Regions from separate parts of the Micromonospora sp. NPDC005205 genome, predicted to be linked through region 3. Evidence: riboswitches for the same ligand, from Rfam matches in the RefSeq annotation. Region 3 holds a riboswitch; each other region holds the start of a gene.

Region 1 (10,570 bases), on a different contig from region 3:
ATCGCCGCGAGCAGTCGGGCGTTCTCCGCCTGGGCCTGAGCGGCCGTCTCGGCGAGCTGGCGGTAGCCGTCCGCCCGGTCCGCCTCGTACCGGGCCCGACGGGTCTTGGCGAGTTGCACGACGGTCACCGTGACCACGCTGATCAGGAAGGCGAAGATGCCGATCGCGCCGACCACCTCGGTCCAGTCGTGTTCGCTCATCCCGGTCATCGCGCCGCTCCTGGTTGCTCGGTCGAGTCGGGCACGGTCAGCGTCTCGACAGCAGCCGCGATGACCGCGGGGGTGAGTGTGAGCACGAACGGCTCCACCTCGTAGTAGTTCATGGCCTTCCCGTCCTCCGACAACTCCAGGCGGGCGGTGACCAGCCCGGCCGCCGCCAGCTTCCGTAGGTGGACCTGCAACAGCGCTCGGCTGATGCCCAGTTGCCGGGCCAGCCCGCTGACGTACGCACGCTCGCGGGCCAGCGCGGCGACGACCCGCAGCCGGTGCGGGTTGGCCAGGGTGGCCAGCACCCGGACCAGGTCGTCGCCGGTCGGCGGTGAGGCGGTGCTCATAACCAGCCCTTGCACATGCCAACGAAAGTTAGCAGGTGTCGGCGAACTGCGGTGCGGATGCAGAGCGGAATCAGGGGGATCTCAGGGTCGGCGAAAGAGGCCGGACACACAGCACGCCGGGCCGGTGATGATCACCGGCCCGGCGTGCGGGTTACGTCGTACGTCAGCTCTTGAAGGCGTCCTTGATCTTCTCGCCCGCCTGCTTGAGCTTGGCGGTGGACTGGTCAGCGCGACCCTCCGCCTCCAGCTGCTCGTTGTCGGTGGCCCGACCGGCGCCTTCCTTCAGCTTGCCGGTCGCGTCCTCGGTGGCGTTGTTGATCTTGTCGTCGAATCCCATTGCCAACCTCCATTGCAAGCATTGCAAGCTTCGCTACAACCACAGAGGTACCCCCGTCGTCACCGGCCCAATCATTACCGTCGTCACAGATCGGCAGCGGCCGACCGGAAGCGACGCAGGCGCAGGCTGTTGGCCACCACGAAGACCGATGACAGCGCCATCGTGGCACCGGCGATCATCGGGTTGAGCAGCCCGGCGGCGGCCAACGGCAGGGCCGCCACGTTGTAGCCGAACGCCCAGAACAGGTTGCCCCGGATGATGCCGAGCGTGCGGCGGGACAACCGGATGGCGTCCACCGCGGCGTCCAGGTCGCCCCGGACGAGGGTGAGGTCGGCCGCCTCGATCGCCACGTCCGCGCCGGTGCCCATGGCCAGCCCCAGGTCGGCCTGGGCCAGCGCCGGGGCGTCGTTGACCCCGTCACCGACCATCGCCACCGACCGCCCCTCGGCCTGGAGCCGCTTGATCACGTCGACCTTCCCGGCCGGCAGCACCTCGGCGATCACCTCGTCGACGCCCACCTCGGTGGCGACCGCGCGAGCCACAGTGGTGTTGTCCCCGGTCAGCAGGACCGGAGTCAGCCCCAGCCCGCGCAGCCGGGCCACCGCCGCCCGGCTGGTCGGCCGGACCACGTCGGCGACAGTGAGCACGCCCCGGGCCTGGCCGTCCCAGCCGGCGACGATCGGCGTACGGCCGGCGGCCTCGGCGTCGCGCACCGCCCACTCGACCTCCGGGGGTACGTCGATCTCACGCTCGCGCAGCAGCCGGACCCGGCCGACCAGCACGGCCCGCCCGTCGACGGTGCCGCTCACCCCCAGCCCTTCGAGGTTGCCGAAGGCGCTCACCGGGGGCAACGCGCCCGCCTCGGTGGCAGCGGCCGCTACCGCACGGGCGATCGGGTGCTCGGAGGCGGCCTCCACCGCCCCGGCGAGCCGGAGCAGCTCGGCCCGGTCCACGCCGCTCGCCGGCACCACATCCACCAGCGTCATCCGGCCGGTCGTCACGGTGCCGGTCTTGTCGAGCACCACGGTGTCCACCCGACGTGTCGACTCCAGCACCTCCGGGCCCTTGATCAGCACACCGAGCTGGGCGCCCCGACCGGTGCCGACCAGCAGCGCGGTCGGGGTGGCCAGGCCGAGCGCGCACGGACAGGCGATGATCAGCACGGCCACGGCGGCGGTGAACGCGGCGGTCGGGCCGGCCCCGGTGCCGAGCCACCAGCCGAGCGTGCCGACGGCGAGGGTGATGACGATCGGCACGAAGACCCCGGAGATCCGGTCCGCCAGCCGCTGCACCGCCGCCTTGCCGCTCTGCGCCTGCTCCACCAGGTCGGCCATCCGGGCGAGCTGGGTGTCCGCCCCGACCCGGGTGGCGGTGACGATCAGCCGCCCACCCGCGTTGATCGTTGCGCCGACCACGCCGTCACCCGGGGCGACCTCGACCGGCACCGACTCACCGGTGAGCATGCTGGCGTCGACGGCGGAGGTGCCCTCGTCGACCACCCCGTCGGTGGCGATCTTCTCCCCGGGGCGGACCACGAACCGGTCACCGACGGCGAGCCGGTCCACCGGGATCAGGCTCTCCACGCCGTCACGCAGCACCGTCACGTCCTTGGCGCCGAGATCGAGCAGGGCGCGTAGGGCGGCGCCGGCAGTTCGCTTGGACCGGGCCTCGAAGTAGCGACCGGCCAGGATGAACACGGTGACCCCGGCGGCCGCCTCCAGGTAGATGTTGCCGGCGCCGTCGCTCCGGACGATGTCGAAGCGGAACGGGTGCGTCATCCCGGGCATCCCCGCGTCACCGAGGAAGAGCGCCCAGAGCGACCAGCCGAACGCGGCCAACGTGCCGAGCGACACCAGTGTGTCCATTGTGGCCGCGCCGTGCCGCAGGTTGGTCCAGGCGGCCCGGTGGAACGGCAGCCCGCCCCAGACCACCACCGGGGCGGCCAGGGTCAGCGACAGCCACTGCCAGTAGTCGAACTGCCAGGCCGGGACCATGGCCAGCAGGACCACCGGCACGCTCAGGGCCACCGACACCCAGAGCCGGGTACGGGGCCCCCGCAACGGGTCCACCGGGGGTTCCGCGCTGGGCGGGGCTGGCAGCGCCGCTGTGTAACCGGTCTTCTGCACTGTCCCGATCAGGTCGTCGGGCGTGACGCCGTCGGCGTACCGGACTGTCGCCTTCTCGGTGGCGTAGTTGACGGTGGCGCTCACCCCGTCCATCCGGTTGAGCTTCTTCTCGATGCGGGCGGCGCACGCGGCGCAGGTCATCCCGCTGATCGCCAGTTCGATCCGGTTCGGCGCCTCGGGCAGCGGTCTGCTGGTGGTGGTCATCGTCTGGTCCCGTCAGTCGTGTCCGTGCCCGGGGGTGCCGTGGTCGGCCCCGCCGGTCGGTGCGGGCCCGCTCGGTTTGGGGGCGTCTCCGGTCGGGGCAGCGCCGGCGACCACTGTGAACTCGGCGGTGTGCACCCTCCCGCCGTGTTGGAAGTCGAGGTAGAGCCGGTAGCTGCCGACCGATGGCACCTCGGCGAGGAAGGTGACGGCCGGACCGGGCCGGGTGCGCCCGTCGCCGGGTGTCCCGTCCGGGTGCACGTGCAGGTAGGCCAGATCGCCCCGACGCAGTGCCACCAGGTGCCCGTACGCGCCCAGGTAGGGCTCCAGGTCGGTGACCGGCTGCCCGTCCCGGCTGACGGTCAGGGTCAGCGACGACGTCCGACCGGGCTGCGGCGCACCGGTCAGGGTGACCGTGTAGCCGTCGACCGTGGTGCTGGTCGTCGGGGCGGGCAACGGCCGTTCGGTCAGCTCGCCGGGGACTGTCACGTCCATGCCCAGGGTCAGCGACTCGCCCCCGGTAGGGGTGAAGTCGGCGAACGCCCGCCACTGCCCGGGGCCGGCCAGCGGGGTGTCGACCCGCCAGGTGCCGTCCGCGGCCAGCTCGGGGTGGACGTGGCGGAAGCCGGAGAGGTCCCGACGGGCGACGATCAGGTGCATCTGCCTGTCGTGCGCCACGTCGTACCGGGTGACCGGGCGGCCGTCCGGGCCGGCGATCCGGAAGGCGAACTCGTCGGCCGGGGCGTCGATCGGTTCGAGGGTGTAGCCACGTTCGGAGACGAGCAAGCCGCCGGGCAGCCGATCGCCCGTCCCGCCCCGCTCGTCCGCCGTCGGGGTGGTGGCATCGTCGTGCCGGCTCTCGGCGACCGGGGCGGGGTCGACGACCCGGCCGATCCCGTAGGCGGCGCCGAAGACCGCCGCCAGGCCAACGGCGAACCCGGCCAGTTTCGTCACGGTACGCACGCCGACCCGCCGATCACGCGTCGACGAGGTCGTAACCGGCCTCGTCGACAGCGGCCCGGACGACGGCGGTGTCCAGCGGCTGGTCGCTGCTGACGGTGACCCGGCCGGCGGCGAGGTCGACCTGGACGTCACGCACACCCGCGATGGCGCCGACCTCGGCGCTCACCGCGCTGACGCAGTGCCCGCAGGTCATGCCCTGCACCTGGTACGTCGTGTCGACCATTGGATCGTCTCCTTCGTGGTACCGGTACCCGGTGGGGGTATCTCAACAGAACCGACCGTACCATACCCCCTGGGGGTACGCTATCCTGGTCGGTATGACCGCACCCACCCCGATCCGCGGATACACCGCCAGCAAGGACCAGCTGCTCGCGCGGCTCCGCCGCGTCGAGGGGCAGGTCCGGGGCATCGAGAAGATGGTCGACGACGACCGCTACTGCATCGACGTGCTCACCCAGATCTCCGCCATCCAGGCCGCCCTCGACAAGGTGGCCCTCGGGCTGCTCGACGGGCACGCCCGGCACTGCATGCACGAGGGCGCCGCCGAGGGTCGGGCCGACGAGATGGCCACCGAGATGATGGCGGCGGTCGGCCGGCTCATGAAGCGCGGCTGACCGCGCTCAGTCCGGCGCGGGATCGAGACGGACCCGGCGCAGCAACTGAGCGTTGAGCGCCACCACGATCGTCGACGCCGACATCAGCACCGCGGCCACCGCCGGGCTCAACGCCACACCCGCCCAGGCCAGCACCCCGGCGGCCAGCGGCAGCGCCACCACGTTGTAGCCGGCCGCCCAGGCCAGGTTCTGTCGCATCTTCCGGTACGACGCCCGGGACAGCCGCACCACGGCCCCCACCCCGCGCGGGTCCGAGGATGCCAGCACCACCCCGGCGGACTCGATGGCCACATCGGTGCCCGCGCCGATCGCGATGCCCACGTCCGCCCGGGCCAGCGCAGGCGCGTCGTTCACCCCGTCACCGACCATCGCCACCACCAACCCCCGCCGCTGGAGCTCGGCCACCCGATCGTCCTTCTCGGCCGGCAGCACCTCGGCGAAGACCTCGTCGACGCCGGGCCGGAAGCCGAGGTCGGCGGCGACCGCCTCGGCCACCGGCCGGGCGTCACCGGTGATCATGGCGATGGTCCGGACACCCTCGGCACGCAACTCGTCGACAGCGCGCCGGGCCTCCGGACGCACCTCGTCGGTCAACGCGAACGCACCGAGCACGGCGTCGGGCAGCCGCACCAGGTGCAACACCGCGGCACCCCGCGCCGACCACCGCCCGGTCGCGGCCTCCAGCTCCGCCGGGAGCGAAACGCCCAGTTCGCGCAGCAGCGCCGGCCCGCCCACCGCGTACTCCGTACCGTCGATTGTCGCCTTCACACCGCGGCCCGGCAGCGACCGGAACCCGGCTGCCCGGGCCGGGCCGCCGCGGCCGGCCGCCGCCACTATCGCCCGGGCCAACGGATGTTCGCTATCCGACTCGACACCGGCCGCGATCCGCAGCACCTCGCTCCGCTCGACGCCGGACGCCGTCGCCAGGTCGGTCACCCCGTGCTCGCCTCGGGTCAGCGTGCCGGTCTTGTCGAAGAGCACGGCGCCGACGGTCCGCATCCGCTCCAGGGCCAACCGGTCCTTGACCAGAATCCCGGACCGTGCAGCGAGCGCGGTGGAGAGCGCGACGACCAGCGGGATGGCGAGACCCAGCGCGTGCGGGCAGGCGATCACCAGGACGGTGACCGCACGGACCACCGCCTCGTCGGGCTGACCGAGCGCGGTCCAGACCAGCACGGTCAGCACGGCGGTGCCGGTGGCCAGGTAGAACAGCGCGGCGGCGAACCGGTCGGCCAACAGTTGGGCCCGTCCACCGGAAGCCTGGGCCTGGGCGACCATCCGCTGGATGCCGGCGAGGGCGGTCTGCTCACCCAACGCCTCGACGCGCACCCGGATCGCCGAGTCGGTGGCGACGGTGCCGGCCACCACCCGGTCGCCAGTCGTCCGGACGACCGGCCGCGACTCCCCGGTGATCATCGATTCGTCCAGCTCAGCGCCGCCCTCGACGACACGGCCGTCCGCCGGCACCCGGCCTCCCGGCCGGACCAGCACCACGTCGCCGATCCGCAGGCCCGTCACCGGCACGGCCTCGACCCGCCCGTCCGCCGGCACCCGTTCGGCCTCGTCCGGCAACAGCGCGGCCAGCGCCGCCAGCGCTCCCCGGGCCTGTCCGATGGCCTTCATCTCCTGCCAGTGCCCGAGCAGCATGATGGTGACCAGCGCGGCCAACTCCCACCAGAAGTCCAGGTCGAAGACGCCGACGCTGGTCGCCAGGGACGCGGCGTACGCGACGGTGATCGCCATCGCGACCAGCAGCATCATCCCGGGCGCCCGGTCCCGGACCTCTCGAACCGCGCCAACCAGGAACGGCCAACCGCCCCACCAGAACACCACCGAGCCGAGCACCGGGCCCACCCAGCCCTGACCGGGGACGACGTCCCCGCTCAGGCCCAGCCGACCCGACACGAGATGACTCGTCAGCACCACCGGGATGGTCAACACCAGGCAGACCCAGAACCGGCGGCGAAACATCGCCGGATCGTGTCCGGCGTGCTTGTCGTGCCCGGAATGCTTGTCGTGTGGCACGGGTTCGGCGTGTCGCGGTCGGTCGGGGCCGGACGGTGACGGAGCGGGCATGGCTCCAACATGCCGCCCCGGAGACCGCCGCGCGAGCGGTTCGGCCGCCCGACACTCCGCCGCGACCTGCAACCCTCGGAGGGGCTGGCTAGCATCTCCCCCGATGGCCCTCCGAATGCCGCTGCACAGTCGGGCACCGGCGCCGCCACGTCGTGGCGGTGCCCTCGGCCGACCGGGCCGAGCACTGACCGTCCGTGATCAAGCGGTCATCAGGCAGCGATCCGCCCCGCCGTCCGCCGCGTTTCCACCGCAACGGTGAACCGCCCGGCCCGCTGACCCGTATCCCGCACCGGATCGTTGGGAGTCTCACCTTGGCCGCCGACCACACTCACCCCGCTCCGTCCGCCCCGCCTCGGGTGCGACGGATCCTCGTCGTGACTGTGGTACCCCTCTTCGTCGCCACCGTGCTGGCCGCGGTGCTGCTCTGGCCGCGCGGCGGGTCACCGCAGACCGATGGTGGTGCCGACGTGCCGCGCTACCCCGGCACTGTCACACGGGTGGTGAGCGAGCCGTGCCCGCCGGCGCCGTCGGTCCCCGAGGGCACACCGAGGGTCGGCGATGGGCGGTGCGGCACTGTCGACGTGCGGGTGGACGACGGGCCGACCGCCGGCCAGCAGGTACGGACTCCGGTGCCCGACGGGCCCGGCGCACCCCGGGTCGAGGTCGGCGACGAGGTGGTCCTGGTCGAGCTGGCCGACCCGACCGATCCCGCCACCAGCAACTGGAACATCGCCGAGCACCAACGCGGCACCCCGATGGTGTGGCTGGCGGTGATCTTCGCGGCCGCGATCGTCGCGTTCGGTCGGTGGCGAGGTCTGGCCGCGCTCGCCGGGCTGGCCGCCAGCTTCGCCATCCTGCTCACCTTCGTGCTGCCGGGCATCAGCGCCGGCAGGTCACCGCTGCTGGTGGCGGTGGTCGGCGCGGCCCTGATCATGTTCGTGGTGCTCTATCTGACCCACGGGGTCACCGCACAGACCTCGGTCGCGGTGCTCGGCACCCTGGGCAGCCTGGTCCTGACCGGCGTGCTCGCCACCATCGCCACCGCCGCGACCCACCTCACCGGCTTCGGCAGCGAGGACGCCACCACCCTGTCGATGTTCCAGGGCGACGTGGACCTGCACGGACTGCTGCTCGCCGGAATCATCATCGGGTCACTCGGGGTACTCGACGACGTGACGGTCACCCAGGCGGCCACCGTCACCGAACTGGCGAACGCCAACCCCGGGCTGACCCGGTTGCAGCTCTACCGTGCCGCCACCCGGGTCGGCCGCGCGCACATCGCCTCCACTGTCAACACCATCGTGCTGGCGTACGCGGGTGCGTCACTGCCCCTGCTGCTCCTGCTCACCGCCGACTCGCGGCCGATCGGGCAGATCCTCACCAGTGAGTTCCTCGCGCAGGAGATCGTCCGCAGCGCGGTCGCCACCCTCGGTCTGATCGCCGCCGTGCCGCTGACCACCGGGCTGGCCGCGGTGGTCACCGCCGCCGGGCGCAGCGACGCCTCAGCGCCCACCGACGCTCCCGCGCCCCAGCCCCGGCCCCAGCCGGACCGCAGCGAGGCACTGGCCGCACTCAGCTCACCGCGAACGGCCGGCTCCGACGAACCGGACCGGACGCGGACCGCACCCCCACCCGAGGCCACCGACCGGTGGCCGAAGTCGAACAGGAGCACGGATACGGCATGGTGACACTCCTCAGCGTGACCAGATCGGGCATCCACCCTGAGAACCCCGTCACTGGTCACTCAACGCTATGGCGAAATGACGCTTTTGGTCGGCATCCAGGCGTAGCTCAGCCGGTCGACTCTCGGGTAACCTCGCTGCCGGTTACCGATGAAGGCGCGAAGCGGCGTCTGCGGTGCCACCGCCCAATCGCCAACCGGCGAGCCGGGGACCCAGGTACCTGGGGTGAATCCGCATCAGCGGTAGGGGCCACTTCCGCCCCGAACCCGTCAGCTAACCCGGTCGGCGGTCGACGGAAGGGAACATTGTGACGGCACCCCTACGCCGCTGGTTGACACCCGTGGTGGCCGTGATCGCCGCACTGACCGTGTTCGCCGGGCCGTTCCCGGCGCACGCCGCCCCGACGAACCCCACACCGTCCGGGCACGAGGAGGACGGCGAGCCCAAGCTGCTCAACGACGTCATCGAGCAGGCCAACCGTGACTACTCCGCCGCGAAGTCCAAGCTGGACAAGTCCAAGAAGCGGCAGAGCGAGTTGGCGGCGGAGGTCAACCGGGCCAAGGCCGAACTGGACGCGTTGGCCCCGCAGGTCGGGCAGATCGCCGCACAGGCGTACCGGACCGGCCGGATCGGCGCGGTCGCGATGCTGCTGGAGAGCGACGCGCCCGACTCGTTCGTCCAGCGCGCCGGGCTGCTCGACGAGATCAACATGGTCAACGAGAAGAAGCTCTCCGAGGTCAACGAGGTGAAGGCCCGCGCCGAGCAGGCCAAGCTGGCCCTCGACACCGAGGTGCGCGAGCAGCAGAAGCAGACCGCCCTGATGGCGAAGCGCAAGAGCGAGGCCGACAAGGCGCTCTCCCTCGTCGGCGGCAAGGGTTTCACCGGCGGCCTGGTGGATGCCACCTCCAAGGTCGCGAAGATCGGCCCGGGTCGCACTGCCGACGGTGACTGGAAGGCCCAGTCGTGCAGCGAGAACGACCCCACCACCTCCGGCTGCATCACGCCGCGCACGCTGCACGCGTACAAGGAGGTCAAGGCGGCCGGCTTCAACCGGTTCGTCGGCTGCTACCGCCCCGGCGGGCCGTGGGAGCACCCGAAGGGCCGCGCCTGCGACTGGTCGCTACAGAAGAGCGGGTTCTCCCCGTGGCACAACAACGACACCCGGACGTACGGCAACAACGTCGCCGCGTTCCTCATCCGTAACGCCGACCGGCTCGGCATCTACTACGTGATCTGGAACCGGCAGATCTGGTTCCCGGCCACCGGCTGGAGTTCGTACAGCGGGCCGTCGAACCACACCGACCACGTCCACATGTCGCTGCTCTGACCCGCACGATCCCCGTCGAGGGCCGTTCCGCGTAACGCGGAGCGGCCCTCGTCGCGTCAGACGGTGGCAGGCGCGGCCGGGTCGGTCGAGGCCGGAGTCGTCAACGTCGTGAAGCCGGCCGGAACGGCGGCCACCGGGCGTACCGCTCCGGCTGCCAGTCGGTAGGACACGCCCACCACCGCGCACCGCCCCCGCGCCACCTCGTCGGCCAGCACGGGCGACTGCCCGAGCAGCGTCTCGACGGTCTGTGCGATGTGGATGTCGACGATGCCGTCGATGTCGTCCACGCCCTCGTCCGCGGCCCGGCGCAGGCTGGGCAGCACGGCGTCGACCACGGCGCGCAGATGGCCACTCGGCGCGGTACCGGTCGCGGCGGACTCCCGGGCGGCCTGCACCGCACCGCAGGAGTCGTGACCGAGCACCACCACCAGCGGGGTGCCGAGCACTGTCACCGCGTACTCGACGCTGCCGAGCACCTCGGGGCCGGCGGTGTGCCCGGCGGTGCGAACCACGAACAGGTCGCCCAGCCCCCGGTCGAAGATGATCTCGGCAGCCAGTCGCGAGTCGGAGCAGCCGACGATCACCGCGAACGGGTGTTGCCCGTCGGCCACCGCGGCCCGGTGCCCGGCATCCTGGTTGGGGTGGCGTGGGGCGCCATCGACGAAGCGCCGGTTGCCGGCGACCAGTTCCG
Region 2 (10,570 bases), on a different contig from region 3:
GGCCGTTGGCCACGTCGAGCCCGGCGTTGCGGGCCAGCCCCAGACCCACGTTGCTGCTCAGGTGCACGACGCGCACGCCGTCGCGGCTGACCGCGTACGAGCGGAGCATGTCGCCGCAGCCGTCCGGGGAGGCGTCGTCGACGGCGATCAGCTCGACCGCGTCCGACTCGCTCGCCGGGATGTCGGCCCGAATCGACTCGAGGCACTGGTACAGGTACGCCTCGACGCCGTACACGGGCACGACGATGCTCAGCAGCGGTGCGTGCGTCGGCTCATTGACCACGTCCGCCACCTTCGACGACCCGGGTGGCCGGCCCCGGAACCCGACGTTGCCGCCGATGGTGGACTCTCTGAACTCCCGCCCAGCGGGAGGTTAACGCCGAGCCGGTGGGCGGTTTCCGGCCCGGGGAGCGCGGGCTCGTGGGGCGGGTGGGATGCGTCCGGTTCACCCGGGAGTGACCCGGTAGGGTGCCTCGGTGCGGCCCTGCCGGGTCGTCGTGGGCGTCGCCGTCGCGCCGTCCGACGCCGCGCCGAGGAGGCTACGACAGTGCTGGTGACCCTGCCGAGCGCCGGGATCCCGGCATGACGAGCGTCGCCGCGACGTCGGCCGCCCGGCCCGCACCGGCCCCGCCCCGGCTGCCCTCGCTGACCGGGCTGCGGTGGATCGCCGCTCTGCTGGTCTTCGGCTTCCACGCCGGCACCATGCGGATCATCGCCGAGCCGGACTACAAGGCAGTCATCGACGCGCTGTTCACCCTCGGTCTCTCCGGGGTGCAGTTCTTCTTCATCCTCAGCGGTTTCGTGCTGGTCTGGTCGGCCCGCGAGGGCGACTCGCGGCGTACGTTCTGGCGGCGACGGATCGCCAAGATCTACCCGAACCACCTGGTGCTGTTCGTGGCGACGCTGGTGGTCGCCTGGTGGTTCGCCGACCCGGTCCTGCCGGCGGCGGCGTTGGAGAACCTGCTGCTGTTGCAGGCGTGGGATCCCCGGCCGGGCTGGTTCTACAGCATCAACACCGTCAGCTGGTCGCTGTCCTGCGAGTTCTTCTTCTACCTCTGCCTGCCGCTGGCGCTGCCGCTGCTGCGCCGGGCCCGGCCGAAGCTGCTCTGGGCGCTGATCGTCGCGCTGCCCCTGCTGATCCTCGCGCTCTGGCCGGCGCAGGAGTTGGTGCCGGAGGTGAGCCGTTGGTGGTTCACCCAGATCTTCCCGCCGGTGCGGTCGCTGGAGTTCTGGTTGGGCGCGGTGGCGGCCGAGTTGATGCGCCGGGGGCTCTGGCGCGGTCCCAGACTGACAGTGGCCAGCGGAATCTTCCTGGTCACCTGGGTGGTGGCCGCGCAGTGGATCCGCGCCGAGCTGTGGACCACGCTGCTCGCGGTCGCGTACCTGTTGGTGATCACCGCTGCCGCGGACGCGGACGTGCGGGGTCGGCGCTCGCCGTGGCGCTCCCGGCCGTTGGTCTGGCTCGGTGAGGTCTCGTTCGCCTTCTACCTGGTGCACGTGCTGGTGATGACGAGCGTGCTGCGGTGGAGCGGAACCTGGGGGATCGGCTTCGGAGGCTGGCGTGGCCCGGCCGTGGTGCTCGGTTTCCTGGCGGTGAACCTGATCCTCGCCGGGTTGCTGCACCGCTTCGTCGAAACTCCGATGATGCGCCGGCTCGCGCCGCGCCGCGCGGCCCGTCCAGCGCCCGTCCCGCGACAACGCCCGGCCGGCGACGACGACGCGCGAGACCCCGCGAGCACCGCCCGCGGCGAGGTCGACGGACCCGCCGACGAGGCCGGTCAGGCTGGCGGTCGATCAGCCTACGTCGACCTGCGCTGACGGCGTCCACCCTGGTCAAAGGGGGTCGGCGCGGCGTGATCCGACACGCCCGTGGTCGATGCGCACGGGTTGGCGCGACGGTAGCGTGGGGACGTGCTTCCGGTCGCGTTCACCTGTCCGCTGTGGTGGGTGGCGCGCTGGGCGACTCGGGTGCTGACCAGCCTCGCCGTCGTCGCGGCCCTGGCGCTCGGCGCAGGCCCGGCCACGGCCGCCACGTCGACGCCTGGCACGGGGCCCACGTCGAGCGTGGTGCCGACCACTGTCGCCGGCTCGCTGGCGGCCTCCTGCCGACACGCCGCGCCAACGGAGTCAACCGTCATCTACGCCGGCCGTGCGCCGGGCGACGCTGGTGCCGACGCCACCGGCTCGGGGGCACTTGGCGCGGCCCGTCCGGCCGCAGCGAAGGCCACCGAGGAGTCGGTCCCGACCTGGTCGGTCGACGCGCCGGTGGCGCTCCCCGGCGATCAGGGCACCATCGCGGCCGGCGTGCTGCCGGCCAGGGCGGCCGAATCTGACCGGCTGCCCCTCGTCGCCAGTGCGAGCGGTCGGGCTTCCCGGGCCCCACCCGGGCGCTGAGCCACCGGGACGACCGTCCCGCCGCCGCGCCCTGTCGACCCACCCGCTCCCTGACCCGCCGACCCGTGGCCCGCCGTGGCCCGCTGGTCGGCGCGGCTTTCCATCGCACTGCTCTCTCCCCGAGGTGCCGACCATGGAGACCGTCGTCTTCTACCAGTTCGTGACCGAGGTGCCGCGGGCCGCCGCCATCTGGTCGACGCTGTTCCTGCTGACGCTGGGCCTGCTCACCGTGCTGGCCGCCCGCCCCGAACGGGCCCGGCCGACCGGCGATCCGGTCCCGGCCGGGCTCACCGCTCAGGAGCTGGCCGACGCCGAGGCCGTCGACAGGCGCCGCTACGCCGAGGAGGTGGCCGTTGCCGCGGCCCGCGCGGCCACCACCGCCCAGCGGCGGCGTGCCGCCTGGCTGGCCGCTCAGGAACAGCTGGAGCAGGCCTGGATCGGGTACGACGAGGCGGACGCCGCCGCGCGTCGCTTCGCTGGCGCGGGGGCACTGCCCACCCCGCAGACCCCACACACCCCCGCCGAGTACGCCGCCCGGGAACGCTATCTGCACCGGGCGGCGATGGCGGCGTACTGGCGGGGCGACCTGACCATGGCGCAGCTCGGCGACGTGTTCGGGCACCGGCGCGGTTGGGATCCCCGGCGACACCCGGTCGAGCAGGAGGTGCTGATCAGCCGGGTGATCCGGGATGCGCGGTCGACCGACTACCAGGTGGCCGCCGACCGTGAGCGGGTCGCCTGGCGCGACGCGGAGTTGGCCGCCGAGTCGGCTCGTGCCCTCGCCGAGGAGGCGTACGCGGCGGCGGCCCGGCTCCGCCCGAGCGTGGTCCCCGCGCGCCGCACGGTCGCCGGGACGTTGCGTCCCGCCGTCGTGGCACTGTGGCGCCCGGCCCGGGTGGGTTGAGCCCAATCCGTTATGTGAGGCCGGTCACCCATTCGGGAAATCGGACGTCCGACGCGATCGACGGGATTGTTCCCGCGATTGTGGCCGCGTTCTTTACGGCCTGTCCGGTTGTCGCCCCTAGGCGTCGCCGTAACTGGTTGTCCCATCGAGTCACATCATCGGCATTACGCGCAGAAATTGTGGCGCCAATTGGGGTTTACGCAGGTGAACCTGGCTTGGCAGGGCGTTGAGACGCCAGTAGTGTCGTCCCGTCCGGTGCGGTAACCGATCGCAAGACGCGACGCCGCATCGACCCGCTTAATCGTGATCTACGAACCGGGGACCCACCAGTAAGTCCGGGGTGAATCCGCGAGCCACGGCCCGCGGTAGGGCGTCTTCCCGCCCGAATCCGTCAGCTAACCCGGTAGGCGGTGTCGGAAGGAGTCCCATCCTCGTGCAGCACCTTTCCACCCCTCGGTTGTTCCCTCGCCTCCACGGCGCGGCGGTGCACCCGCTCAATCGTCGCGTGACGGTGAGCTGACCCCCCGGGTCATCGCCTTTCCCGCCCGGCCGATCCGGGCGTTCCCCTGAGCGGTTCACACCCGCGGACCACGGTCCGCGCGCTGGCGCCTGCCCGGATGCCGGTCCGGCCCCGGTGTGCCGCTCTCCCCCCGATCCGTGGAGGACCCCGTGAAGCACACCCTGCAGCGTCAGCTCCGTCGCCTCGCCACCGAGCGCCCGTACCAGATCGTCGCCGCCTCCGCCGCAGCCCTCGCTATCGCCACCACCACCGGCGCCCTGCTCACCACTGCTGACGACGCCCCGGCCGGCCAGCGCACCGCGACCACCGTCGCCGAGATGCGCAGCGACGTCGCCGCCTCCCGCAGTGAGGCCCGGGACGCGTCCCCCTCTGCCAGCGCCGCGCCGACCACGGCCGCCCCGGCCACCAGCGCCGCGTCGCCCGCTGCCAAGGCCAAGAGCAACCCCGACCTCACCCGTAAGCCGACGCCGCCGAAGCCTCCCGCGACGAAGGTGCTCGACTACGACTACGAGGCGCAGAACACCTACTACAACTGCGGCCCGGCGGCCACCCGGAACGCGCTCAGCGCCGCGGGCATCGACCGCACGCAGGAGGAGCTCGGCGCCGAACTGGGCACCACCGAGATGGGCACCAACTCGGCCGAGGACACCACCCGGGTGCTCAACGCCGAGGTGAAGGGCTCCCCGTACCGGACCCGGATGTTCCCCGGCACGCCCAGCCCGGCCCAGATGGACCGGCTCCAGGCTGACGTGGTGAAGGCCGTCACCGACGGCCGGGGCGTGGTGGCCAACGTCGTCGGGGACGCCGTCGACACCGACGGCGGGTGGCACTCCTACGGCGGTGGGCACTACATCGCCGTGGTGGGCTACAAGGACAACGGTCGCACCGTGCGGATCGCCGACTCGGCGAACCCGGCCGACCCGTCGTACTGGATCACCACGATCGACCTGGCCAACTGGATCACCAGCCGGGGCTACTCCGCCTGACCCGGGCACCCTGACCGCCGCGGGCGCCGTCTCCCACAAGGAGCCGGCGTCCGCGGCGTTTGTCCGCCCGGCCCGCCATCGACGGCCCTCGTACCCGACCGTGAACCGTGGGAGACTGCGGCCGTGGTGGATGAAACGGGTGGTCACACCGGCCGCGGGCCGGTCCTGCTGCTGCTGCACGGGATGGGAACGACCGGGGACGTGTGGTTGCCCTGGGCCCCGTACCTTGAGCAGCACTGGCCCGGGCGGTGGCTGGCACCGGACCTCGCCGGCCACGGCTGGGCGTCGCCGCTGCCGTCGTACTCCTTCGCGGGCTTCGCTCAGCAGATCGCGCGGGCCCTCGTCCCCGACGACCGGCTGGTCGTGCTCGGGCACTCGCTGGGTGGGGTGGTCGGCCTGGCGCTGGCCGCCCGCGACGCCGGAACGCCGGTGGATGCCGTGGTCGGGCTGGGCATCAAGGCACTCTGGTCACCCGCCGAGCTGAGCCGCGCCGCCGAGCTCGCCGCCCGACCGGTGAGCTGGTTCGCCACCCGCACCGAGGCGGCTCGCCGCTACCTGCGGGTCGCCGGGCTCACCGGTCTGGTCCCGCCGGACCACCCGGTGGTGGAAGCCGGGCTGCGCCAGGTCGACGGCCGGTGGCGCCTCGCCATGGACCCCGCGGCCTTCGCCGTCGGCGAGCCCGATCTGGCCGCGCTGCTGGCGGCGACCGACGTGCCGGTGGTGCTGGCGCGCGGGGAGAGCGACCCGATGGTCACCGACGAACAGCTCAAGGAGTACGGCGTACCGGTCGCCACGCTGCCCGGTCTCGGACACAACGCGCACGTGGAGGACCCGGCGGCGGTACTGGCGCTGCTGGACCCGTACCGCTGAGGTGCGGTGAATACCGGTCGTGTGACAGCACCCTGCGACGTACGCTTCCGCGTCGATGCCTATCACTGAATCGACACTGCTCGTCAGCGTGAGCCTCAACGTCGTCGACACCCGCCTCGACGACGCGGTGCGTCGCTGCCAACCACTCGCCGCGACGCTCGACGCGCACAACCTTGAGGTGGCTCGGACCGACCCCGACGGTGCCCGCACGGGGGTGAACGTGGAGCTGACGCTCCTACCGCCCCCGCCCCCGCCCGCCGCCGCCGACGGCCAGAAGGCTGCGCACCAACTGGCTGCGCCCCTGCTGAGCCGCTTCGGGTGGGTGAACGTCGATCTGGAGGTGGGGGAGTCGGGGCGCGGCCATCCGACGCTCTTCGCGTCCGGTTCGGAGCGGACCAGGGACGGAATGACGCCGCTCAGCGTGTCCGTCCTCGCCGTGGCCGACAACGCCGACGACGCTCTGGGCCTGCCGGGAGGTGCGCCCGCCGCAGAGGCCACCGCTGCTGTCCGGCGGCTGCCCGTGGTGGCCGCCGAGGACGATGTCGTGGTGCGGGTGCGCGCCTGCCTGGAGGCCCCGAATCTCGATGCGGCGCTGACCAGCTGCCTTCCGCTGCTCGGACGGCCCGACGTGTGGTCCGCCGTCGTCCAGCCGCGGGCGGCCGAGATCGACGGGGTTTGGGAGCTGACCCTGCTCCTCGTGCTGCGGCCGGTCGGTGTGTCGCCGCGCGCACCTTTCGGACGGGCGGTGGCCGCTCTGGCGACGGAGTTCGGGCTGTCGGCGACGGAGTTGCGCATGCACCCGGTCAGGTCGTGGTCGATGGGCGTGCTGGAGGCGAGCCGCCCGCCCACGGCAGCGCCGACGGTCCAGGCTCTGTATCTGCGCGCGGGCGCTGACCCGTGCGACCCGCTCCCGGTGGACCACCCGGTGGAGACCCGGGAGATGGTGCTCCGGGGCCAGGACGGGAACGAAGTGGACGCTGTCGAGTTGTTGAACGCGATCGAGGAAGCATTGCGAGACGAGGTGCAGCTCGGGCTGGTGGTCGACGTCGTCGGTCCGGTTACGGACGCCGCAGCCGTCGTGCAGCGGCTGTTCTGGCTTGACGGCGAGGACATCGATTCGATCACAAGCGAAGTCCTCGCCGACGGACGACAGCGGATCGTGGCGAGCCTCGGGTCGACGTTCACCGCTGCGGAGGAAGCGGTGCGGGTCACCGTCGCGTCAACGGAGCTGCACCCGTGGGAGCGATCGGTGCCCGGGTCGCTCGACGGTCCCGCGACAGCCGAGTGGAAAGCGCCGGCTGGCACGTCCGGAGTCGTACGGGTGGAGGTGACCGCCGGGCGCCGGTCGGGCTGAGCTGGCCTCCTGCCTGACCCGACAGCCCGGCTCAGGCGAGGGGGGAGAGCTGTGGCGTGTGCTCGGCCGCCGGGTCGTCCGTCGCCGCCAGCTCCCGGCGGGCGGCGGCCAGGAACGCCTCGGCGTACGACTCGGCCGGGAAGTCACCCAGGTAGCGGCGGCGGGTGGCCCAGCGGGCCTCGGCCAGCGGGTCGGTGTCCAGCAGGGCGGTCAGCACGTCGTCCACGTTGGACATGTCCCGACGTAGCACGTAACCCGACCCGGCCAGCGGGAACCGCTCCACGAACCGGTCGCCCTCGTCGCCCATGTCGGTGACCGCGTACGGCTTGCCGGAGTAGAGGAAGTCCGAGATCACTCCGGACACGTCGGAGACCAGCGCGTCGGCGGAGTTGACGCACTCGGTCAGGCTCAGCTCCCGAGCCGCCGCGCCGACCACGTGCTGGCGGCCGGTGCGGGCCCGGTCGGCGACGAGCAGCTCGGTCAGGCGGCCCAGTTGCCGGGCCGAGGCCGGGTTCTGCGTGGTGTACGGGTGGGCTCGCAGGATCACCGTCGCGCCGCGTTCCAACAGTCGGCGCAGCAGGCTTTCGGCCACCGGTAGCGAGCAGTAGTCGGCGTCGGCGTGGTGCCCGGTCCAGGTCGGCGTGTAGAGCACCGTCGGGTGCGCCAATCCTCTTGCGGGCTCCGGGCGTACCTCGATCGACTCGACCTGTGGACGACCCACCACCACGAACTTGTCGGCCGGGATCTGCACTCCGGCGCGGGCGTACCTGTCGATCGCCGCCTGCCCGGCCACGAAGATCCGGTCGAAGATCCCCGACACCGGGTTGGCGCTCGGCGCCTTGTCGCTGTCGCCGTGGTGCAGCTGAATGTGGGTGAGCTGGGTGAAGCGGACGCAGTGGCTGTTCTTCGCACCGTGGTTGACGTAGAACGCCGCCCGCAGGCTCGGCACCAATGCCTGGTCCATCGCCCCCAGGGTGGGGCAGTAGACCACCGGCGCGTCGGTGGCCGCCGCGATCGGGGCCAGGAACTCCGGCTCACGCAGCACGACCAGGAACGGTCGGCCGATCCGTTCCAGGTACGGCAGCCACATGGTGACCTGGTATTCCGAGCCCGGAGGCGCGGAGAAGTAGAGCAGGAACTCCGGCTGGTGCCGGCGCAGCGCGGCGGCCACCGACCCGCCACCGGCGCGTGGCCTGAACCGTCGCCGGGCCAGGTCCAGCGCGACCGCACCGGCGCCCGCTCCGACCAGCAGGCTGGCGGCCAGTGCCACACCGGCCGGCAGGGCGAGCGCGGCGGCGAGCGCCAGGGCGGCGAGCAGCCCGAGCAGGGCCGTGCCGAGCCGATCGGCGATCAGCGCCGTCCAGGCGCGTACCGGCAGGTTGGCCGTCCGGATCTCCAGACCGCCGGCGGTGCGCAGCGGCCCCACCAGCAGCACCAGACCCAGCAGTACCAGCCCGGTGGCGACCAGCGCGAGGTCGAGCCCGTCGTCCAGCCGCCGGGAGTAACCGACCAGGATCGCCGCGGCGATCAACGCCGTCTCCGCCACCAGGTCGGCGCCGGGCCGGATCCGCTGCTCGGCGGCCGAGGCGGCCAGCGCGGCGACTGCCAACGCCAGCCCCCAGCCGGTGGCGCCGGTCAAAGCCAGCACGACGAAGGCCAGCACGGCCAACCCGGTGGTCAGGCACCGGGCGGCCAGCTTTCGGACCAGGTCGCCGCGCATGTCGCTCCGTTCGTGGTTCCGCAGCCGTCGGCGTCAGTTGGCGGACGTCGCGCCGGCCGGTGCCTCGACCCGACCCGGCCCGGACTGCGCCGGCACGCTCGGCGTGGGCCCGTCACCGGGTGCCCGGCGTACGTCGATCACCTGACCGGTCAGGTCGGAGATCAGCACGTCCAGCGACGACTGGGCGACGGCCTCAGCGGCGAGCAGGGTGTGCTCCGGCTCCTCGCCGAAGGCCCGCGTCCGCATCGGGGTGGCGGTGCGCTCCGGGTTGATGCAGTTGACGCGGACGCCCACGTCGGCCCACTCGTCGGCGAGCGCCTGGGTGAGGTTGACCAGGGCGGCCTTGGTGGCCGAGTAGAGCGCGTAGCGGGCCCGGCCTCGGGTGTAGGAGCTGGAGGTGTAGAGCAGCAACTGGCCCTTGGTCTGCTGGAGGTACGGGAGGGCCTGGCGCGCGATGGTCACCGGGCCGACGAAGTTGACCTGGAGCAGCCTGTCCATGGTCTCCTCGTCCATCTCGGCGAGGGCGCCCTTCTCCAGGATGCCGGCGGTGACCACCACGTGGTCGATCCGGCCGGTGGCCTGGAAGGCGGTCGTCAGCGCGGCCTCGACGTCCTCGGCCCGCTCCACGTGGGTGCCCGTGCTGGAACGGCTGAACGGGAAGACCTGGGCGCCATAGCGACGGGCCAGCTCGGTCAACTCGTGACCGATGCCGTAACTGCCGCCGAACACCACGATGGTCCGGCCGGTCAGCTCCTCGCTGTAGCTGCGGTGGTCGGTCAGCCGGGGGGCCTGCGCGGCGGCGAGCTGGAAGAGCTTGTCCGCCAGGTGCACGTCGACCGGGTGGGTGACCTTGATGTTCTCGTCCGAACCGTCGATCACCTTGATCGGGGTGCCGGGAAGGTAGCGCAGCACCACGCCGCAGTCGTCGGTGGCGGCGAAGTCCCTGTCGTCCTCGGCGAGCTGGTACGCCGCCCGGATCGTGGGGGAGCGGAACGCCTGCGGGGTCTGACCACGGCGCAGCCGGGAGCGCACCGGGATGTCGGTGATGCAGTCGTTCTCGTCGACCTGGATGATCGTGTCTGCGGAGGGGATGGCCACGTCCACGGCGTCGTAGCTCCAGAGCGCGTTGACGCACTCGCGCACGATCCGGCCGCTGAGCAGCGGGCGTACCGCGTCGTGGAAGAGGATGTTGCAGTCTTCCGGGCCGACCGCGTCCAGGGCGATCCGGGTGGTGGCGTTGCGGGTGTCACCGCCCTCGATCACCTTGGTGACCTTGCGCAGGCCGGCCTTCTCGACGATCTGCTGGGCGTCCTCGACGTGGCCGGTGGCCATCAGCACGATGATCTCGTCGATCTCCGGTGCCGCCTCGAAGACCGTCAGGGTGTGCTCGATGATCGGCTTACCGGCGATCTTCAGCAGCTGCTTCGGGATGCCGAGGCCCAGCCGGGTCCCGGTGCCGCCGGCCAGAACCACCGCCACTGTCCGCGAGGGCCGCCACGGCGTCGGGGTTCCCGCTTCGGCGTCCGGGCCAGGGGTCTGGTCCTGCGTCATTGCCGGATCCTCACTCTCAGGGATGCGTTAAGGGAAGGTTCCGCCCGAGCGGCGACGGAATGAACCTTAACGCGCGGACCGCGTCGCCCCAACGCGGGCGACGCGGTCCTCAGGTGCCGTGTCGATGCCGGACGTTCGCCGGAACTCTACTTGCTGTTCGCGTACGCCTCGTACGCCCGGATGACCTCGTCGGTGGGGCCGTCCATCCGGATGACACCCGATTCCAGCCAGATCGTCCGTTCGCAGGTGTCCCGGACGGAGGAGAGCTGGT
Region 3 (10,570 bases):
TCGGTGACCTCGAAACGGATCATGGGCCACTGCCGTAGGGCAGCGGCCAGCTCGGCGCCCGTCCCCGGACGACCGGTCCACCCGCACTCGGCCCGGCGTGCGCCGGGGTCGACGGGCTGAGCCGTCCACTGCAGGTTGACCGGCGCGGCTAGGACGCGCGCGATCGCCCACTCGACGTGTGAGCACACGGCGAGCGGGGTCGAGTGGACGTATACGACGCCACGCGTTGGCACGGTGACCTCCCGGAGAGCGAGGTGCGTCTTCCCCTACGACCTCGTCCACCCAGGTGGCTGCTGCAACACATGATGACTCCTGTGACGCGTGGTGCGCCAGGGAATCGGAAAGAACGCCGGGTGGAATAGCCGGACGGGTGGTCGCCGTTGCCTCTCAGGACACCGCGACGACCAGCATGATGTCGTGGTCCTGTACAGTTCCACCGGCGGCTTATGCCGCGTTACACCTTCGCGGGCCGAGTCACGTACGACCCGCACACAGCCCCCGGACGTCTAGTCCTCCCGTACGTCTTGCAAGGAGTACCTCCGTGGCGAGCAACACCTCTAAGACCGCGCGCGCGTCAGTCCGGGCCGGCCAGGCTGGCCAGGGTGGCGCCCTCAGCGTGCTGGGCGAGTTCAAGTACCTCATCCCGCTCAACGGCGGCAAGCACGCCTACGTGCGGAACCTGACCAACGGCAAGACCGCGCACCTGCGCACGGACTCCGACGCCTTCGTCGAGGAGATCCGCGTTCTGGCCGCCGCCGGCCACGCCGCCAAGATCCGGGCTGAGATCAACAACCTGGCTGCCACCCACCCGGGTGACGGCTGGGAGGCCACCGAGAAGCGCCTGGTCGCGGCCGGCGTCTTCGAGGGCTGAGCCCTCCCCCACCGCACCAACGAACCGCCCGCCGGGAGTTCCCGGCGGGCGGTTTCGCATGCGCGAGGATCAACTTCGTCGATCATGGAGTTGTGGTGCCCGGCTTGGAGTCATCCAGGCCGGTTTGTCACCCACCACAACTCCATGATCGACGCGGGCGGCGGCGGGCGGCGGCGGGGACGGTTCACGGGTCAGGGCGGGTCAGCCCGGATCGAGCAGGGCGACCTCGCCGGTGGCCAGGTCGTAGAGGCCGCCGACCACTGCCACCCGGCCGGCGGCCACCGGCCCGGCCAGCAGATCGTCCTGGCGCAGGGTGCGCACCGTACGCCGGACGTGCCGGCGGATAGCCAGCGGCAGCACCGCCGGATCGTCGATCCCCGCCTCGGTGACCGCCGGCGCGATCTCGTCCACCAGGTGCGCCAGCGACCCGCCGGGACGCTGGCCGATGCGCAGCGCCTCTACCGTGGCCTGCACCGCGCCACACCGCTCGTGGCCGAGGACCATCACCAGCGGTACGCCGAGCTGGCCGACCACGTACTCGATCGAGCCGCAGACCGCGCGATCGAGCACGTGCCCCCCGGTGCGGATCACGCAGATCGCGCCGAAGGTCTGGTCGAAGATCGCCTCCAACGGCACCCGGGAGTCGATGCAGCCCAGCACCACCGCGTACGGCTGCTGGTCGCCGGAGGCCGCGGCGGCGGCCGTGACGTCGTGCCCGTGCACCGGCTGGCCGCTGACGAACCGCCGATTGCCGGCAAGCAGGTCGGCCAGGGCGGCGCGGGGCGTACCGCCGGCCTGCCGCCCCTGCCCCGACGTCGCACCCATGGGCGCTCCCGACGACCCCATGCCGTCCAGCTTGGCCCGCCGCCGTCCGGCACGGGCGTGGTCGGGAATGTTCGCCACGGCGCGATTGGCGTGGTGTCATGGCGGGTAGCCGGTGTTACCGCCGGGTATCGGAGGTGCTGGTGATACTGGGCGGCCCTGGGGAGGTGGCGATGCCGGAGCGGTTCGAGGTCGGCCTGCCGGACGGTGTACGGCTCAACGTCGAGGCGACGGGTCCGACGGACGCCCAGGTCACCGCCATCCTGCTGCACGGCTGGACGCTGGACGGGCGCGCCTGGCACCGGCAGGTCGAGGCGCTCACCGCGCCGCAGTTCGGCGAGGCGGTGCGGGTGGTCGCCTACGACGCGCGGGGGCACGGCCGGTCCAGCTGCATGGCGCTGCCCACTGCCACCCTGGCCCAGTTGGGTGACGACCTGGCCGCGGTCATCGACGCGGTCGCGCCGACCGGCCCGGTGGTGCTGGTCGGGCACTCGATGGGCGGCATGACGATCATGGAGTACGCCCACCGCCACCCCGCGCACTTCGCCGCCCGTGCCGCCGGCCTGGTCTTCGTCTCGACCACCGCCGAGGGGCACACGCACACCGTCTACGGGCTCTCGCCGCGGATCGCCCGGTTGATCCGGCTGGCCGAGACGACCGGCGCCGGTGTGCTGGCCCGGTGTGGCTCGTGGCGTGCTCCCCGGGCACTGCTGAACGCGCTGCGACCGAGCATCCGGTGGATGCTCTTCGGTGACCGCTGCGAGCCGGCCGACATCCGCCTGGTGACGTCGGCGGTGGCCCGGGCCTCGCTGCGTTCGATCGGCGGGTTCCGCGCCTCCATCGGCACCCAGCACCGCCTGGACACCCTCGCCGCGTTGGCCCACCTGCCGGCCGCCGCCCTGGTCGGCGACCGGGACCGGCTGACCCCACCGCCGTGCGCCGAGTCGATCGCGGCGGCTCTGCCGGCCACCGAGCTGACCGTCTGCCCGGGCGCCGGGCACATGCTGATGATGGAGCGTCCGGACGAGGTCAACGCCGCGCTGACCGGCGTCGTACGACGGGCGCTCGCCGAATCGCCGCCGGCCCACCTCGGCGCGTCGTCGCCGGCTCACCGTGGCGCGGCCCCCGCCGAGACGGGTGCCTGAGCACGTTCGCGCACCTCGGGCGCGGCGGGTCGGGCGCAGGGCCGTACTCTTCTCGGTTGGCCCGCGCGGTTTTCGCCGCCTGCCGGCGACCTCTGAAGGAGCGTGCGTTGACCGACCAGACCGGCCTCGAGCAGGAGATCGCCGTCGAGCAACGACACCTCGACCGGGTGTACGCCCGACTGGCCGAGCTGCGGCAGTCGGCCGTCCGCGCCGAGCGTGACGGCTACCGGATGGCCCGGGTGGGCACGCACGGCGCCCTGGTCGAGCGCGACGCGATGGTCTTCCACGCGGCGCAGCGGCGGCACACCCTGGACGCCGAGCACGAGGGGCTGGTCTTCGGCCGGCTGGACCTGCGCGACCGTCAGGTGCTGCACGTCGGGCGGCTGGGGATCCGCGACGAGAACGCCGTCACGCTTGTCGTCGACTGGCGCGCGCCGGCCGCCGCCGCCTTCTACCAGGCCACCCCGGCGCAAGCGCTGGGCGTGGTGCGGCGGCGCACGATCCAGTCCCGCGCCGAGCGGGTGACCCGGATCGAGGACGAGTTGCTGGACCCGACCGACGCCCCCGAGGGGATGACGGTCGTCGGTGACGGCGCGTTGCTGGCCACCCTGTCCAAGGCCACCGGCCGGGGCATGCGCGACATCGTGGCGACCATCCAGCGGGAGCAGGACGAGGCGATCCGCTCGCCCGGCTCCGGGGTGACGATCGTCGCGGGCGGTCCCGGCACCGGCAAGACCGCTGTCGCCCTGCACCGGGCCGCGTTCCTGCTCTACTCCGACCGCAGTCGCTACGCCGGCGGCGGCATCCTGGTGGTCGGCCCGTCGTCGGTCTTCGTCGAGTACATCGGGTCCGTGCTGCCGTCGCTCGGTGAGGACACCGCGACCCTGCACTCGCTGGGCACCCTCTTCCCGGGGATGACAGCCACCCGCCCCGACCCGCCCGAGGTGGCGGCGGTGAAGGGCTCGCTGCGGATGCGTCGGGTGCTGGAGCGGGCGGCCCGCGACGCGGTGCCGGGCGGCCCGGGTGAGCTGCGGCTGCTCTACCGGGGCACGCTGCTGCGGTTGGACCGGGTCGCGCTGGACCGGGTCCGGGACCGTGCGCTGCAACGCGGGGCACGGCGCAACGAGGTGCGCCGGGCCGGTTTCGACGGGGTGTTCGCCGCGCTCTGGGCGCAGGCCCGTGAGCTGAGCAGCGGTCGGCTGCCGGAGCAACCGGCCTTCGAGGCGGAGATCGCCGAGCGGTCGGAGTTCCGGGAGTTCCTCAAGGCGTGGTGGCCTCGGCTGCACCCCCGGCACGTCCTCGGCTGGCTGGCGCAGCCGGATCGGCTGCGCCGGTACGCCAGCGGGATCCTCTCCTCGGCGGAGATCCGGCTGCTCAACGCCGCCTACCGGAACCTGGACTCGGCCGGGCTGACCATCGCCGACGTGGCACTGCTGGACGAGTTGGACGCGCTGCTCGGCAAGCCCGCGCAGCCGGCCCGCGCGCGACGCGACCCGTTCCAGCTCGCCGGCGGCGTCCGTGAGCTGAGCACCCTCGGTGAACGGCAACGGGCCGCCCGCGCGGCGGCCCGGGAGCGCCCGGAGGACTACCGGGACTACGCGCACGTGGTGGTGGACGAGGCACAGGACGTCTCACCGATGCAGTGGCGGATGATCGGTCGACGCGGCCGACTGGCCTCCTGGACCGTGGTGGGCGACCCCGCGCAGACCGCGTGGACCGGCGATCCGGAGGAGCTGACCCGGGCCCGCGACCAGGCGCTGGGCCGGCGTAAGCGACACGACTTCACGCTCACCACCAACTACCGGAACTCGGCGGAGATCTTCGCGGTGGCGGCGGCGGAGATCCGGCGGCTCTACCCGGACCTGCCGCTGCCGACCGCCGTCCGCTCCACCGGGGTCGAGCCGGTGGAGCTGGTGGTGCCCCCGACGGGCTTGGAGACCGCGACCGTGGAGGCCGCCGCCGGCCTGCTGGCCGAGGTGGAGGGCACGGTCGGGGTGATCACGCCGGTCCCCCGCCGGGACGAGGTCGCCGGTTGGCTGGGCGCGCTCGGCGCGCCCAGGTTGCAGGTGGTGACCAGCCTGGAGGCCAAGGGCATGGAGTACGACGGGGTGGTGCTGGTCGCCCCGAGCGAGATCCGGGCGGATCCGGGCGCCGGGGTGCGCACCCTGTACGTGGCGCTCTCCCGGGCCACCCAGCGTCTCACCACCATCGACCCGACCGGCTGACGTGTGCGGACTGCCGCCGGCGGAACGCCCTGCCCGTACACTTGCATACATAGCGATGTGAGCATACATTTGACCGGGTCCCGACCAGCAGCGGAAGGTGGTTCTCGTGGGCGCAGGTCATGACCACCACCATGGGTCCGTCGCCAATGCCGCACACCAGCACCGAGGTCGACTCTGGGCGGCGTTCGGGTTGCTCGCCACCCTGATGGTGGTCGAAGCGGTGGTCGCACTGCACACCGGCTCGCTCGCCCTGCTCTCCGACGCCGGGCACATGTTCACCGACGTGCTCGGCATCGGGATGGCGCTCGCCGCCATCACGGCGACCCGGCGGGCCACCGGCGACCCGCAGCGCACCTTCGGGCTCTACCGGCTCGAGGTGCTCGCCGCGCTGGCCAACGCCGTTCTGCTCTCCGGCGTCGCGATCTACGTGGTGGTCGAGGCGATCCGCCGCTTCGGTGACCCGCATGAGGTCATCGCCGGCCCGATGCTCGTGGTGGCCGTGCTCGGCCTGCTCGCGAACATTGCCGCATTCGCGCTGCTGCGCGCCGGAGCCAAGGAGAGCATCAACCTCCAGGGCGCCTACCTGGAGGTGCTCGGTGACCTGCTCGGCTCGGTCGGCGTCATCGGCGCGGCGCTGCTCATCACCGTCACCGACTGGTGGTGGGCCGACCCTCTGGTCGCGGTCGCCATCGGCGTGTTCATCCTGCCGCGCACCTGGCGGCTGGCCCGCGCCGCCATCCGCATCCTGGTGCAGGCCGCCCCGGAGCACCTCCAGGTGACCGCCGTGCACGACCGGCTCGCCGCCGTCCCCGGTGTCGTCGAGGTGCACGACCTGCACGTCTGGACGCTCACCTCGGGCATGGAGGTGGCCTCCGCCCACCTGACCATGGCACCGGGCGCGGAGGTCGGCGCGGTGCTCACCGCAGCACGTACGGCCCTGCACGACGACTTCCGCATCGAACACGCGACCTTGCAGATCGAGCCTGGCGCCGCTTCTGGAGCCTGCGGCTCCATCGAATGGTGACCGGTTCGTCGATTTCCGTGGTGACGCACGCACCGTCCGTCACATCGGCTGCAGCGGCCCCACCCGCACCGGTAGGCTCGGTCCCGGCCGTCACCAGGCGGCGCCCTCCCGGCGCCGGTGGCGGTCGCCGCCTAATCGCCCACCTGGGCGAACCGGGGAACCATGTTCCTGGGGTGTATCCGCGTCAGCGGTAGGGATCTTCCGTCCCGAACCCGTCAGCTAACCCGGTCGGCGGCTGACGGAAGGACATGCGCAGTGGCACCAGCACGACCACCCGCCGCCCGACTGGCGGCCCTGATCGTCGCGATGTTCGCCCTCGGCGTCGCGCTTCCGGCCGGCACCGCCTCGGCCGCTCCCCCGACCGGCCTGCGAGCCGCCGCACCCGACTCCGACGAGGAGGGCGGCACCCCGGCGTTGCGGGCCCAGCTCGATGCGGCCAGCAAGGGCTACCTGGACGCGAAGCGCGCCCTGGACACCTCAGTGCAACGGCAGAAGCAGCTCGGCACCCAGTTGGAGACCATCGAGGTCGAGATCGACCAGCGCAACGGCAAGGTCGGCGAGATCGCCGAGGTCGCCTACCGCACCGGCCGGCTCGGTGCGGTGTCGGCGCTGCTCAACAGCAACACCCCGGAAGGCTTCATGGACCGGGCGGCCGCGCTGGACGCGGTGGCGGCCAACGAGGACCGGGTGCTGCGCGACCTGCTGGACACCAAGGACAAGGCCAACCGCACCCGGGTCGCCCTGGACGGCGAGATCAACGAACAGCGCAAGCAGGTCGCGGTGATGGCCAAGCGCAAGGAGCAGGCCGAACGGGCCCTGACCGTGGCCACCACGCCCAAGCCGCAGACCACCGCCGACGCCGGCTCCAACCGCGGCACCTCCAGCGCCAACGCGAAGGCCGCACCACGCAACTCCGACGGCTCCTGGCCCTCCGAGTCGTGCAGCGTCAACGACCCCACGCCGGCCAACGGCTGCATCACCCCGCGCACCCTGCACGCGCTCAACCAGGCCAAGGCCGCGGGATTCACCCGGTACGTCTCGTGCCACCGCCCCAGCGGCTCGGGTGAACACCCGAAGGGCCGGGCCTGCGACTTCGCGGCGCAGAAGAACGGCTTCGGCGGCGACGCCACCGGCGGCGACAAGACGTACGGCAACAACCTGGCCGCGTACTTCATCCGCAACGCGGACCGGCTCGCCGTGCTCTACGTGATCTGGTACAGGCAGATCTGGCTGCCCAGCAGCGGGTGGAAGTCGTACAGCGGGGCGGGCGGCGACCCGTCCAGCGACCACACCAACCACGTACACCTGTCGGTCTACTGACCCACTCGTCGTGATGCCTGTGAGCCACTGGATGGCTCACAGGCATCACGTGCGTCAGGGGCCGGGCTACGTCACCGGGCGTACCCCTGATGTCGTCGCTCGTCGGACGACCCGGCCGTGGCCGGCGGGCAGCATCGCGGTATGCCTCGGATCCGACCCACCACCCGCAAGGCGCTGCTCACCCTGCACCTCGTCACCTCGCTCGGCTGGCTCGGCGCCGACCTGGTGCTGCTCACCCTCGGCGTCGCCGTTCAGCGGGGTGCCGATCCGGCAGTGGTCTATCCGGTCACGGCCTTGGTCGGCACGGTGCTGTTCGCGCCGCTGAGCGTCCTGGTGTGGTTGATCGGAGTCGCCAGCTCGCTGCTCACCCCGTGGGGCCTGCTGCGCCACCGGTGGGTGCTGGTCAAGCTCGTGCTCACCACGGTGATGGTCGGGCTGGTGCTGTTCCTGCTCACCCCGACTCTGCGTCACGCCGGAGCGGTCGGCGCCGCTCTGCCCGCCCGCGATCGCGCCGACCTGGTCATCGCACCGGCCGTGTCGACCAGCCTGATGGTCATCGCGACAGTGCTCTCCACCTACAAGCCGTGGGGCCGACGTCCCACCACCCGCCCGACCCGCAACAGCGCGCCAACCCCGACCTAACGCACCCCACGGCCCGCCCCGCACACCCCGCACGCCCGCGATCTTGCAGTTACTGCGCCGACATATGGGTTCATCCCACTGATATCGACAGCCGAAACTGCAAGATCGGCGCGCCAGGGGCGGGTCAGGGGGGCGGGGTGTTGTTGGTGCGGTCCAGGGCGGCGCCCAGTCGGGTGGCGAGGGCGAGGTGAGCGGCCTGGGCCTGGCGGAACGCGTAGCGGAACAGGGGCCTCGGCGCGGTCAGGGTGATCTCGACGTCGATGCGGGTCAGGCCGTCCGGCTCGGCGCGTAGTCGGGTGTGGTTCCGCACCGTGGTGGCCGGCCACTGGCGGGCCACCATGACGATCTCGTCGGCCTCGCTGATCAGCACGTCCGCGTGGTAGGTGGTCCGGAAGCGCAGCGGACCGGCCGCCAACCGGTCGTTGATCGTGTAGCTCGCCTGGGCACCGGGCCGGGGCGGTACCCGGCGAACCCGCACGATCAGCGGATGCAGCTCGCCCTGCCGGGTCAGGTCGCTGAGCAACGCTGCCGCCTCGGCGGGTGAGCACCGGGCCTGGACGGTGTAGCTGAAGGTATCGCTGCTGAGCACACCGTCTCCCGCCGTCGTCTGGTCGCCCGATCGTCCCGTACCGATGTCTGGCTGGCAACGCCCCACGGACCCTCAGCGCCGCGCCGGACCGGGCCGATGCGACGACCTGCCACCACCTGCGCCATTAAGGTCGGTTAGTACGAAATCTTCCGAAGGTGCCGGAGGGCGGCCAGCATGAACGGCGACGACCGATGAGTGGGCACGTGATGGTCTTCGCGCCCACCCCACAGCTGACGGTGATGGTGGACCAGCCCAACGACCACCCCGAGCTGCACCTGCACCCCGGCGGGCAGGGTGTCTGGCAGGCCCGGATGGTGCTCTCCCTCGGAGTCGACGTGGTGCTCTGCGCCGCCCTCGGCGGTGAGATCGGCCAGGTGCTGGAGCCACTGCTGGTCAGCGAGGGTGTGGACCTCAAGGTGGTGGTCCGTGACTCCGGCAGCGGCGGGTACGTGCACGATCGCCGCGACGGCTCCCGACAGGAGATCGCCGACGTGCCCGGACAGCCGCTGAGTCGGCACGAGATCGACGAGCTGTACAACCTCGCCCTCGGCGAGGGCCTACGGGCCTCGGTGAGCATCCTCAGTGGGCCGAACGAACCGTGGCTCGTACCGGCCGACCTGTACCGACGCTTCGCCGCCGACCTCGGCGCGAACGGTGCTCGGGTGGTGGTCGACCTCTCCGGCGATCACCTCGCTTCGGTGCTGGAGAGCGGGGTGTTCTTCCTCAAGGTCAGTCACGAGGAGTTGATCCGCGACGGCCGCGCCCGCAGCGACGACACCGAGGAGCTGACCCGGGCCCTGTACGAGTTGCACGCGGGCGGCGCCGAGACGGTGGTGGTGAGCCGCGCCGACCAGCCGGCGTTGGCGCTCATCGACGGGGAACTGTTCCAGGTCGAGATGCCCCGGCTGGAGGCCGCCGACCCACGCGGCGCGGGCGACTCGATGACGGCCGGAGTGGCCGCCGTCGTGGCCAGGGGCGGCGACATTCGGACCGCCATCCGCACCGGCGCCGCCGCCGGCGCGCTGAACGTGACCCGGCACGGCCTGGGCACCGGGCGCCTGGACTCGATCACCGGCCTGGTGGACCGGGTCCGGCTGGTGCCGGCGGACAGCCGTCAACAGGAGCGGACCACCCCGGACGAGTTGGCCGGCCGGGTGGTCGAGCGATGACCCTGCGGGTGTTGATCACCAACGACGACGGGGTCGCCGCGCCGGGCATCCAGGCGCTGGCCTGGGCAGCCAGGCGGCGGGGCCTGGACGTCGTCGTGGCCGCCCCGATGGAGGAGGCGAGCGGCACCAGCGCCGCGATGAGCGCCGTGGAGCGCGACGGGCGGGTCGTCGTGAACGACCATCCGCTGCCGGACCTGGCGGGGGTGCCGACGTACGGGGTCGCCGGGTCGCCGGGCTTCATCACGCTGATCGCCCTGCACGGGGCGTTCGGACCACCGCCGGCGGTGGTGCTCTCGGGCGTCAACCGGGGCGCCAACGCCGGCCGGGCGGTGCTGCACTCCGGGACCGTGGGCGCCGCGTTCACCGCCGCCAGCAACGGCTGCCGGGCGATGGCGGTCTCCCTGGACGTGCTCTCCGTCGGCGAGGCGACGGCCGCGAGCGGTGGCTCCGCGGTGGATGCCGCAGCCCGGATACGCGACGCCGAGAGGCACTGGGGCACCGCCGCGCGGGTCGCCCTGGACCTGCTCCCTCGCCTGACCTCCGCGCCGATGGAGAGCGTGCTCAACGTGAACACCCCGGACCTGCCGCACGGGCAGTTGCGCGGGGTGCGGCGCGGCACCCTGGCCAGCTTCGGCCAGGTGCAGATGACGGTGGCCGAATCCGGCCACGGGTTCGTCCGTACCTCGCTGGAGGAGCCGGGGCAGGCCGCACAGCCGGGCACGGACGTGGCGTTGCTGGCCGCCGGGTACGCGTCGGTGACGGC

Evidence for each region. A riboswitch is a leader RNA that binds a small molecule or an ion and turns the genes downstream of it on or off. The one in region 3 is predicted to bind cyclic di-AMP.
Region 1: it holds a riboswitch for cyclic di-AMP, as region 3 does, so the genes downstream of both, ABZU43_RS03745 (hypothetical protein) here and ABZU43_RS24430 (hypothetical protein) in region 3, are expected to answer to the same signal.
Region 2: it holds a riboswitch for cyclic di-AMP, as region 3 does, so the genes downstream of both, ABZU43_RS15100 (C39 family peptidase) here and ABZU43_RS24430 (hypothetical protein) in region 3, are expected to answer to the same signal.

What each region holds. Positions count from the first base shown of each region.
Region 1 is NZ_JBEXHV010000001.1:778,621-789,190, reverse strand. Features, by position in the region: gene ABZU43_RS03790 (hypothetical protein) at 1-209, opposite strand, end outside; gene ABZU43_RS03785 (helix-turn-helix domain-containing protein) at 206-553, opposite strand; gene ABZU43_RS03780 (CsbD family protein) at 717-890, opposite strand; gene ABZU43_RS03775 (heavy metal translocating P-type ATPase) at 974-3,220, opposite strand; gene ABZU43_RS03770 (hypothetical protein) at 3,233-4,180, opposite strand; gene ABZU43_RS03765 (copper ion binding protein) at 4,194-4,403, opposite strand; gene ABZU43_RS03760 (metal-sensitive transcriptional regulator) at 4,498-4,794, shown strand; gene ABZU43_RS03755 (copper-translocating P-type ATPase) at 4,801-6,765, opposite strand; gene ABZU43_RS03750 (YibE/F family protein) at 7,182-8,558, shown strand; cyclic di-AMP (ydaO/yuaA leader) riboswitch at 8,725-8,855, shown strand; gene ABZU43_RS03745 (hypothetical protein) at 8,860-9,879, shown strand; gene ABZU43_RS03740 (carbonic anhydrase) at 9,936-10,570, opposite strand, start outside.
Region 2 is NZ_JBEXHV010000007.1:18,482-29,051, forward strand. Features, by position in the region: gene ABZU43_RS15080 (glycosyltransferase) at 1-283, opposite strand, end outside; gene ABZU43_RS15085 (acyltransferase) at 583-1,818, shown strand; gene ABZU43_RS15090 (hypothetical protein) at 1,912-2,394, shown strand; gene ABZU43_RS15095 (hypothetical protein) at 2,528-3,298, shown strand; cyclic di-AMP (ydaO/yuaA leader) riboswitch at 3,583-3,723, shown strand; gene ABZU43_RS15100 (C39 family peptidase) at 3,956-4,804, shown strand; gene ABZU43_RS15105 (alpha/beta fold hydrolase) at 4,928-5,674, shown strand; gene ABZU43_RS15110 (hypothetical protein) at 5,730-7,028, shown strand; gene ABZU43_RS15115 (CDP-glycerol glycerophosphotransferase family protein) at 7,060-8,748, opposite strand; gene ABZU43_RS15120 (bifunctional cytidylyltransferase/SDR family oxidoreductase) at 8,782-10,299, opposite strand; gene ABZU43_RS15125 (ABC transporter ATP-binding protein) at 10,446-10,570, opposite strand, start outside.
Region 3 is NZ_JBEXHV010000015.1:41,155-51,724, reverse strand. Features, by position in the region: gene ABZU43_RS24460 (DUF3145 domain-containing protein) at 1-233, opposite strand, end outside; gene ABZU43_RS24455 (hypothetical protein) at 542-871, shown strand; gene ABZU43_RS24450 (carbonic anhydrase) at 1,073-1,696, opposite strand; gene ABZU43_RS24445 (alpha/beta hydrolase) at 1,867-2,838, shown strand; gene ABZU43_RS24440 (AAA family ATPase) at 2,946-5,063, shown strand; gene ABZU43_RS24435 (cation diffusion facilitator family transporter) at 5,170-6,087, shown strand; cyclic di-AMP (ydaO/yuaA leader) riboswitch at 6,206-6,337, shown strand; gene ABZU43_RS24430 (hypothetical protein) at 6,394-7,407, shown strand; gene ABZU43_RS24425 (hypothetical protein) at 7,549-8,049, shown strand; gene ABZU43_RS24420 (SRPBCC family protein) at 8,174-8,638, opposite strand; gene ABZU43_RS24415 (PfkB family carbohydrate kinase) at 8,830-9,807, shown strand; gene ABZU43_RS24410 (5'/3'-nucleotidase SurE) at 9,804-10,570, shown strand, end outside.